One region of the Paenibacillus sp. JT22N15 genome, then DNA from elsewhere that is predicted to be linked to it. Evidence: riboswitches for the same ligand, from Rfam matches in the RefSeq annotation. Region 1 holds a riboswitch; the other holds the start of a gene.
What was found. A riboswitch is a leader RNA that binds a small molecule or an ion and turns the genes downstream of it on or off. The one in region 1 is predicted to bind cyclic di-GMP.

Region 2: it holds a riboswitch for cyclic di-GMP, as region 1 does, so the genes downstream of both, AC50X8_RS08470 (condensation domain-containing protein) here and AC50X8_RS29030 (glycoside hydrolase family 26 protein) in region 1, are expected to answer to the same signal.

Annotation. Positions count from the first base shown of each region.
Region 1 covers NZ_JBXENV010000020.1:33,653-38,962, reverse strand. Annotated here, with positions in the region: gene AC50X8_RS29040 (glycosyltransferase family 2 protein) at 1-708, shown strand, start outside; gene AC50X8_RS29035 (mannosyltransferase family protein) at 712-1,971, shown strand; cyclic di-GMP riboswitch class I at 2,060-2,147, shown strand; cyclic di-GMP riboswitch class I at 2,226-2,314, shown strand; gene AC50X8_RS29030 (glycoside hydrolase family 26 protein) at 2,399-3,346, shown strand; gene AC50X8_RS29025 (glycosyltransferase) at 3,767-5,310, shown strand, end outside.
Region 2 covers NZ_JBXENV010000003.1:539,493-544,802, reverse strand. Annotated here, with positions in the region: gene AC50X8_RS08490 (TetR/AcrR family transcriptional regulator) at 1-328, opposite strand, end outside; gene AC50X8_RS08485 (MFS transporter) at 545-1,684, shown strand; partial or broken gene AC50X8_RS08480 (aldo/keto reductase) at 1,701-2,044, shown strand; partial or broken gene AC50X8_RS08475 (transposase) at 2,095-2,232, opposite strand; cyclic di-GMP riboswitch class I at 2,585-2,672, shown strand; gene AC50X8_RS08470 (condensation domain-containing protein) at 2,871-3,533, shown strand; gene AC50X8_RS08465 (non-ribosomal peptide synthetase) at 3,595-5,310, shown strand, end outside.

The DNA.
Region 1 (5,310 bases):
GATTGCATTATTTCCATCGATGCCGATTTGCAGGACGATATTACGGTGATCGACCAGTTTATTGAGAAGTACAAGCAGGGCTATGAAGTCGTGTACGGCGTGCGGAACAAACGAACGACCGATACGATGTTCAAAAAGTTCAGCGCGCAATTTTTCTACAAATTAATGATTAAGCTTGGCGTAAATGTCGTTTATAATCATGCGGATTACCGGATGATGAGCAAGAAGATCGTTGACAAGCTGGAGGAGTACCAGGAGGTCAATCTATTCCTGCGTGGCATTATTCCTACCATCGGCTTCAAATCCGACAGTGTGTATTACGATCGTCTGGAGCGAACCGCCGGCGAATCGAAATATCCACTGAAAAAAATGCTTATCTTCGCATGGGAAGGCATTACCTCGTTCAGCGTGTCTCCTATCCGCGCGGTGTCGGTTGTCGGCTTTTTTATGTCGGTCATGAGCCTAGTGTTCGCCCTTTATGTATTCGTCAGGCATTTGCAGGGCAACACGGTATCCGGCTGGAGCTCGATGATTCTTTCGATTTGGTTCATTGGCGGCATTCAGCTGCTGTGCATTGGACTAATTGGCGAATATATCGGCAAAATTTACATTGAAACGAAGAAACGCCCGAAATACTTCGTGGAAACCGTGCTGCATAACGTTGTGCCGGTGGAAACGAAATCGCAGCAATTACAAGAGACGAGGTGACGAATGGAATCGCTGCTGCTTAAAGCAAAATCGAATACGCAAGTTTTGATCTTCCTGCTCTCCTTGTTTGTCATTACGAGAATATTGCTTTATTTTGCAGGCTTTCTCGGCATGAATCTGTTTTCGAACTATCAAATTCCGCCGGACTATACGGTCGTGCAGGGGCATGATTTCACATCGAGCCAGCTCTCGATCCAGACGGATATTTCACAGCTGAAGAAGCCGAGCTTCGAGGATCTAAGGAAATTTGACAGCGTATGGTACTTGGGAATTGCCGAAAATGGCTATGATACGTATAACATCAACGAATCGCATCCTAGTGCAAATTGGGTGTTTTTCCCTTTATACCCTTTGTTAGTCTTTTTGGTGGAGTCTATTTCTAAATACGATGCGACAGTCGTGGGATCGGTTTTATCGAATTTGTTTTTGCTCGTATCACTTTTTTATTTTTATGGCATTTGTTTAAAAAGAGGACTGAAACAGGAGCACGCCCAAGTCGCGGTGCTGCTGCTGCTCATTTTTCCGACCGCCATCTTCTATGCCGTGCCTTATACAGAGAGCCTGTTCCTCATGCTGTCGCTAATGACCGTCTATTATGCGATGCAAAAACGATATTTTCTCGCGTTTCTGTTCGGGGGCTTGTCCGCTGTGACGCGCAATTTGGGCTTCGTCAACTTGTTTTTCGTTGTGGGTACGCTGTTGATCGAACACAGGCTGTACCGTTTCAAGTGGAAGGACACGAAGTATTTAGGCTATGCAATCATTTCGGCGCTGCCGCTAGCCGGTTATCTGTTGTACATGAAATGGCTTACTGGCGATTTGCTGGCTCCGATTACCGAGCAAAGCATCAACTGGTATCGCAAGACGGTTGCTCCGTTCTCGAACTATATTCATTTTATCCAAAAGCCTTATTTCTCAGGAAATGGCGGCTGGGAAAATGGCCTGCTTGCCTTTATTATCGCGAATGCCGTCCTCGTCATTTTTGCTGCCTTTCTTATTATGCGCTGGAAAGATATTCGCCGTAATGCTCATGAATGGCTGTTTTTTGCCTATGGATTGCTGCTTATGCTCATTCCGTTCGCCAGCGCCGAATTTTTGCAGAGCATTCCACGTTATGTCATGGTTGCGTTCCCCTTCTACATTTATTTTGCGGATGTGCTGAAAAATAATAAGGCGCTGCAAATGTTTTATTTCATGATGTTTTTCCTGCTTCATATTGTGTATGCGATTTGCTACTTTAATGGATATTTTTTCGTTGTATAAATTTATGAAAAAATAAATTGACGAAATTTGCGCTTAAGGTGTACAATAGCACCATATTACTTTAGCTCGTACTTTATACCTAGATCGTTTAACGAAAAGGCAAACTCAGGGAAACCTGATGTGCGCAAAGCTACAGGGGCTTCATTCCTAACGGAATATGCTCGCCAGCTACCGAATTCAACATCGATTCTTCCTTTATTAATCAAGGTAGACTTTGTTCTTTCGGGAGCAGGGACTATCTTTTTTTTATTGCTTACACGAAAAGGCAAACTCAGGGAAACCTGATGTGCGCAAAGCTATAGGGGCTTCATCCTTAAACAGGATATGCTCGCCAGCTGCCGAAGCCCGACATAGCCTCCTTTGCCTGATGAAGGTGCGGCGTGTTCTTCGGACCACGACCATCATTCGCTCGGGGGAGGAACTTACTATGAAAACTACAAAATTCGCTCTTACACTCCTTATGCTCGCTTCGACATTACTCTGGGCACTCCCTGCTAGCGCGCAAACCAACTTTTACAACGGAGCATGGATCGGCACTTGGCCGAACCAAAGCTTGAACAACATCGCTGCCTACGAGCAACTAATCGGTGGACACCAAGATGTTGTACATACTTTTGTCAACTCGAACCAAGGGATTAATGAATGGAAGGGCTTTATGGACTATGTAAATAATAATGGTTCGATTAACCTACTTACCCTTGAGTTTAAAAATAAAAATTACAAAGAATATTCGACTGCTGATATTAATAGAGGCGTAGTAGACGCTTACCTGAAACAAACGGCAAAACAACTGGTTAACTGGCAAGCAGCTAACAAAAACCCTGAAATTTGGCTTCGCATTTTCCACGAAGGCAATGGCAACTGGTACGGCTGGGGCGTTGGCGACAGCACAGTTAACACAAACGAGACTTACAAAGCGGCATTCCAACGTGTCGTTACGATTTTCAGAGAGCAAGGCGCAACGAATGTGAAATTCATGTACAACGTAAACGCTGAAAATGTTGGCAAAAACGCATCGTTTACAGCTATGTACCCAGGCGATGCTTACGTAGACCTGCTTTCGATCGATGGCTACAACTTTGGAACGAAAGAATCGTGGAGCTCGTGGAGAAGCTTTAACGACGTATTCTACGCTTCGTACCAAGCGCTGACAAGCATTTCGAGCAAGCCGATCATTATCGCTGAAACTGGCACAACAGAAAGCGGCGGCAGCAAAAACGAATGGGTTATTGATGCGATGAATCAAGTGCAATCGCCAGCGTACAGCCAAATTAAAGGCTTGATCTGGTTCAACGAGAACAAAGAGCTGGACTGGCATATCGATTCGTCGGCTGATAGCCTGAGCGCTTACCAAACGCTGCAAAAAACGCTTTAAAAGATTAGACGGGGCTAGTCGTCAAGTCCTGGTCTCAACTCTATCAAACACTGGCTGATATAATACTAAATAGGTATTCTGAGAAAACTCTAATTTCGCGTAAACCGCGTAAAATTAGAGTTTTTTCGCTTTTTTTCTACACTTTTGCCAATAAGATTACAATGTTAAGAAGAAAAATTAACTTTTAAAGGGGCAAGGATTGTGATAAGATAACTTTGAATTTGAGCCTTAGCCGCCAAAAATATCATATTTCCGGCCGATTTAACAAATATCGACAGCGAAATTAGACAGTATAGTCAATCCATGTTGTAGATTAGTCAGAAAAGGAATGGAATTATGGCGAATAAATAGAGCGCAAAGGATTGGGGTTATTTGAAAACAAAAGCTAGGTACATATTAACAACGCTATCCATTGCTATCATGATCGTGTATCTAGTATGGAGACTTGTACAAACACTCCCATCTGGCTGGTCATTAATTTTTGGATCGTTGTTACTATTTTTTGAAATCATTTCTATTTTTCAATCCGTTTTATTCCACATTCTTCTGCTAAAACCCACTGAAAGAAAGCCTGCGCCATTACCTGACAACCTTTATTCTGTGGATGTTACGATCGCTACCTACAATGAACCGCCATCCTTGGTTAGAAAAACCATACTTGCTTGTAAAAACTTGAATTATCCGGAAAATCTGTTAAACATTTGGGTGTGTGATGATGGAAAGCGAGCGGAAATGAGAGAATTAGCCGAAGGTTTAGGCGTTCATTATCTCGATCGTCCCGGAAATGAACATGCTAAAGCGGGTAATTTGAATCATGCGCTGACGAAGATGAAGGGCGATTTGCTCCTTACTTTAGATGCCGATATGATGCCCAAACCGGATTTTTTACAGCGAACGGTAGGATTTTTTGCAGAGAATGAGAAGCTTGCTTACGTACAAACGCCCCAAGTTTTTTACAACGAAGATATTTTCCAATACAACTATTACCAAGGGCGCAACATTCCGAACGAGCAAGATATGTTTATGCGGCTTATTCAATCTGGAAGAGACCGTTTTAACGCTGTTATTTATGTGGGCAGCAACTGCATCTTCCGGCGCAGCGCCATTGACCATATTGGTGGTTTCGTTATCGGTACGATAACAGAGGATTTGGCTACAGGGATGAAGCTTCAATCCAATGGATTTGATTCTTATTGCTTGAATGAGGTGCTGGCACTAGGACTAACGTCTGAGTCCATATCCGATCAAATCAAACAGCGGGCCCGCTGGGCAAGGGGCACGATACAGACGACGAGGATGTCCAATCCGCTTGAGGCTAAGGGTTTATCTTTGATGCAGCGCCTGCTTTATTTCTCCAACCTGCTGTATTGGTACTTTGGCGTTACGCGCTTTATGTACATATTGTCTCCTATGCTCTTTTTGACCTTTGGTGTGGCGATTCTTGAAACAAGCTTGAAACAACTGCTTATTTTCTGGCTGCCGTATTTCTTGTTCTCGGTTACCGTTGTACCTTATTTAACGAATAAGAAGCTTAATGTGTTCTGGAACAATGTTTACGAGACGGCCATGACGCCAACGCTATTCCTCGCAGCCCTTCAGGAAACAATCTTCCGCAAGGCTATTCCCTTTGAAGTGACGCCGAAAGGCATTTATCAGAACAAAACGTCTATTAATTATCGTTATATGATGCCATTGTTTGTTCTGCTTGCGCTGTCGATTGTACTGATGGGTTTAAATGTGGGGCGTATTGCGGGTGCAGGAGAAAATGAATTGCAGCCTATGCTTATTAATTTATTTTGGCTCGGTTATAACGGAGTATTCCTGCTTCTCGCGCTGTTGCTTGGTTTTGAACGCCCGCGCATGCGGGAGGCGGAACGCTTTGCCAAGGAGCTGCCGCTCACGCTTCGTTATATGGATGATGAAGAGCTGAAGATGGAAAACGTCAGGACACTGGATATTAGCGA
Region 2 (5,310 bases), on a different contig from region 1:
AGGGGGCGCCTTTACTCGCCAGCATCATGGAAAAAAAGGAATAATGAAGCTCAAAGTATTCCGTCCACATCAAAGTGGCTTCGGTAAATTCCAATTCGGCTGCGGATTTGCACATTTCCCTTAACACGTTGATGTGTTCTTCGATAAGCTTGTCCAGCAAATCAAATTTATCCAAATAATGAAGATAGATCGTTCCGCGGCTCACATTCGCCCTATCGGAAAGATCCTGGATCGTAATATCATCAAAATTTTTCTCTGACATCAAATCAATAACCGCTTTTTTTAACGCTTCCTGGGTTTTGAGTATTCTCCGATCCACTTTAGCCAACTGGGAATCACCAATCTTTCTTTAATAATAGACAATGATGATGCAACTGTTCATTACTTAACAAATCCAGCTCATTTAGCAATTGCAGATGTCCGGTGTCTGTTTATAATTATAGACGTGAGTACATTAATGAATCAAGGAATAGTAGAAATTCAATGTTTTTGATGTCCGAAAAACGCATCGGGGATTATACGTAAAAAACGGGGGGAAAGAACAATGGAACGTCTATGGACGAAATCGTTTACGCTCATGACGATAGGAAACCTATTTTTGTTTAATGCCTTTTATATGCTGTATCCGACGATGCCGCTATTCATCACACAGATGGGAGGCAGCGAATCGCAGGTCGGGCTGGCGATGGGCGCGTTTATGCTGTCCGCCGTTATTTTTCGCCCCATCGTCGGCGGGATGCTGGACCAATTCGGCAGGCGCCCGTTTCTCATTTGGGGGCTTATTCTGTTCATCCTGGCAATGTATATGTATAACTGGGTTGGAGGAATTGTTGTGCTGATGGGGCTCAGAATTTTGCATGGTATGAGCTGGGCCGTTTCTACAACCGCCTCAATGACAGCGATTACAGACATGATTCCAGCGGGCCGCCGCGGCGAAGGAATGGGATGGTTCAGCACATCCATGACCTTGGCTATGGCAGTCGGTCCGATGTTCGGGCTCTGGGTGACAGAGAACCAGTCGTACAGCGCTTTGTTTTTAATCGCCGTCGTCCTCTCTGCGATAGCGCTGCTCCTGACGTTAGGAGCAAAAATGCCCTTCCAGCCCAAAACGGGCGTAAGAAAAATAGAATTGTTCGAAAAATCCGTTTTGCCGATTGCGGCATCCGTCTTTTTTCTGTTTATCGCGTATGGGGGCATTACAACATTTGTTCCGCTGTTCGCTAAGTCGATTCAGGTCAATTCCGGCGCATTCTTTCTGGCCCTTACTGCATCACTGGCACTCAGCCGTCCCATTTCGGGAAAACTTTCGGATCGATACGGAGAGATTTCTGTTATCGTACCAGCCCTTGTCATTACGATTGGCGCCTTGATTGTGCTCAGCATGTCGACCGGCTTAGGCGGTGTGCTTGTTGCGGCGATTTTATATGGCATCGGGTTTGGCTCCGCGCAGCCGGCCCTTCAAGCGGCAACGATCCGTCTGGCCCATCCAGAGCGAATCGGAGTTGCCAACGCCTCGATATCGACTGCTAATGATCTTGGCATCGGGCTCGGTGCGATCGTGCTAGGCTGGGTTTCCCAGTATATGAGCTATCAGGCGTTATTCACGGTCAGCGCTTTGTCTGTTGCGATTTCCTTGCTGCTGTTCACTTTATTTGTGAAACGTTTGTTGAAAAATAATGAATAAATGGAGGAACAATCAAATGGAATATGTGAAACTCGGAAATACGGGCTTGGATGTATCCCGAATTTGTCTGGGCTGTATGGGCTTCGGAGTAGCCGTGCAAGGAGGGCTTCAATGGATTATTAATGAAGCAGACAGTCGTCCCGTTATTAAAAAAGCACTAGAGCTTGGTATCAATTTTTTTGATACAGCTAATGTATATTCAGCCGGATCAAGTGAGGCGGTTATTGGACCTGCTTTAAAGGAATATGCAAATCGGGATGAAATCGTGCTGGCTACTAAGGTGAATGGGCGCATGCAGGTCCAAACGGTGCCGGACTTTCTCGAAAGGCCATTATGAGCGAGATTGATAAAAGCCTGAAACTCTTCAGAAAGAACCTGTAACCTCACCTATTGTTGGTGCTACAAAAATATCGCATATTGAGGATGCTGCAGCTGCTCTTTCCATAAAGCTGACACCTGAAGAAATAGCCCAGAAAGATGATCTTGAAAAGAATAAGCGGATCAATGGCTGGACGCCCATTATCTTGTGAATACATATGCCGAACCTTTTAGACAATAAAGGAAAAATCGATACCACAGAAACGCGGTGATGCGTTAAACTGAATGCTTATAAAGATGGCTGTCGAGACCTTCTCGACAGCCTGATGCCGCCTAAATGGCGGCTTTTTTGTTTTAAAATTTTCATAGCGTTACGTATCAAGGAAGATAAATCTGCGCAGGATTATTTCGTTCTAGTCTATCCAAGTTTCGTCTCCTCCCATAGACTTTCATTCTCTTCATATTAATAGGACCCCTCTCCCAAAAACTTTTTGTCGAATGAAAATATAAAAAAATGTAAAAAACGTAACTATTTGATGAACGGATTGTTTATAGATTAGGAATGGAATAAAACAAACATAAAATGGATAAAGGCATACCTATGGAAACATAGGGACGCAAAGCCATGGCCTAAGGCATCAGACGATGCTACGGTTGACAGGTTGCTGGAAAATGGGAGCAGACTGTCCAAAATCCGGGCAGTTTTTTATTTATCAAAACAAGTTATTGGGGGTAATTTGATGAAACGTTTTTATTATCCATTAACACATGCGCAAAAACGAATTTGGTATACCGAGCAGTTTTACCCCGGAACGAGTATTGCCAATTTGAGCGGTTTTCTCAAGCTTAGATCGCATGAGGGAATGGATTGCAGCAGGAAGGGAACAAAACCGTTGTCCAGCAAAATGGCAAACCAGCCGATTCAGTAGTCAAGCTGGAGGTGATTATGCCGGTAGCTGTAGCTATTAACGTATCACGAACGGTAGGCTGGTTTACCTCCCAATATCCGGTTGTGCTCGACATGAGCTATACGGACGATTTAGCCTATCAAATAAAACGGGTGAAAGAAGATTTGCGCCATATTCCCAATAAGGGAATCGGTTATGGCCTGCTGCGATATTTGGCAGCTGATGAGCATAAAGCAGGGCTCACCTTCTCATTCAAACCGGAAATCAGCTTCAACTATTTGGGGCAATTCGACAGCGAGGTGCAAACAGACTTGCTTTCACCATCCGTATACGATATGGGCGCGCAAACAAGCCCGGAATCTGAAGCGCTGTATGCGCTCAGCTTAAGCGGTATGGTAAGAGGCGAACGCCTCGTTGTGTCTTGCGCCTACAATAAAAAGCAATATTTGCGAGCTACGATAGATCAGCTGATGGATCGCTTCCACCATCATTTGCTTGTATTAATTCAGCATTGTACAGCCAAGACAGACAGAGATTTCACACCTAGCGACTTTACGGCGAGCGAATTGCAGCTCGAAGAGGTCGGAGATATTTTTGACATGCTGGCAGAGAAGTTTGGCTAAGAGAATGAATTAGCGCGCAGTTTAACTTGCTGCGGAATGGATAGAAGGAGGCCAAGCACAGGTGAACGGGATTACTTTTCAGAAGGATCAAGTACAAGATATTTATTTTTTATCGCCTATGCAAGAGGGCATGCTGTTTCACACGCTTCTGCACCCCGGACAGAGCTATTATATGGAGCAACTGGCCATTTCGGTGAAAGGCTCATTTCGCAAAGATTTGCTGGAACAAAGCATGAACGTGTTGATGGATCGGTACGATATTTTTCGTACCGTATTCCTCCACGAGAAAATCAACCGGCCGGTTCAGGTTGTATTCAAGCAGCGAGCGTTCCATGTTCAGGAAATAGATTTATGTGATCAGCCCCAAGAAGAGCAGCAGCGACAGCTTGCTGCCTTCAAGCAGCAGGATAAAATGCTGGGATTTGATCTGTCCAAAGATATTTTAATGCGGACGACCGTTTTTAAGACAGGTGAGGACACGTATGAATGGATATGGAGCTATCACCACATTATGCTGGACGGCTGGTGCTTTGGCATTATTGTAAAGGAGCTGTTTCAGATATACAGCGCCTTGCTGAATCATAAGCCATACGAGCTGCCCGTCTCGAAACCATATAAGGAATATATCAACTGGCTTGGCAAGCAGGATAAGGAGGCTTCGCTTGTCTTTTGGTCGAGCTATTTAGCTGAATTTGAGGGGCAGGAGTCTTTCGCCGAGCAGCGCAGCAGACGCAGGGAGGAAGGTTATTCGTCAGGCGAGCTTCATTTTAAGCTTGGAGAGGAAGACAGTGAGGCTTTCTCTAGACTGGCAAGAGAGCATCAGGTTACGTTAAGCACAGCGATTCAAGCCGTTTGGGCTATTCTGCTTAGCCGTTATCAGCGCAGCAGCGATGTGTTGTTTGGAGCAGTTGTATCGGGTCGTCCCGCTGAGATTAGCGGTGTGGAGAGTATGGTGGGCCTGTTTATCAACGTAATCCCAACCCGTGTCCAGATCGTACCGGATATGACCTTCAAGCAATTAGTATCGGAAATGCAGAGACTTTCAGTGCAAACCGAAGCGCATCAGTACGTGCCGCTTTATAATATCCAGAGCCGAATAGGCCAGCAGACGTTAATTGATCATATTGTTGTGTTCGAGAATTATCCGCTTCAAGAGGCCGGCAAACAAAGTGACGAGCAGAGTCTGGGATTTACGATGGGTGACATTCATATTTTCGAAAAAAGCAATTATGATCTTAATCTTCTCGCTGGGCCTGGCAAAGAGATGGTGATGAAGCTAGCATACAATGCCAATGTGTATGAAAGCTCCTTCATTAAACGCTTGAAGGCGCAGCTCATCTACATGATCCGCCAGCTCGTGAGGGAGTTCAATAAGCCGCTTGGTGAGCTTGAAATTGTGCCGGAGGAAGAAGCGCATCGCTTATTCGCTTTTAACCGTCTGGATGGCCGGGACGGGGAAATGGCAGCAGCAAGCAATATGACGCTTGCTCAGCGATTCGAATGGCAGGTGGAGAATACGCCGGAACATCTTGCCCTTTCTGCTCCAGATGGATTATTTACTTATGCTGAGCTGAACGCTCGTGCAAATAAGCTCGCTTACGTGCTTCGCGGCAGAGGAGTTAACGACGGGACTATCGTTGGTCTGCTCGTTCACCGCTCATCAGATATGATTGCAGCTATTTTAGCCGTTCTTAAGGCTGGGGCGGCGTACGTCCCAATCGATCCTGCGTACCCAGAGCAGCGAATCAGCTACATGCTGGAGGATAGCGGAGCGAAG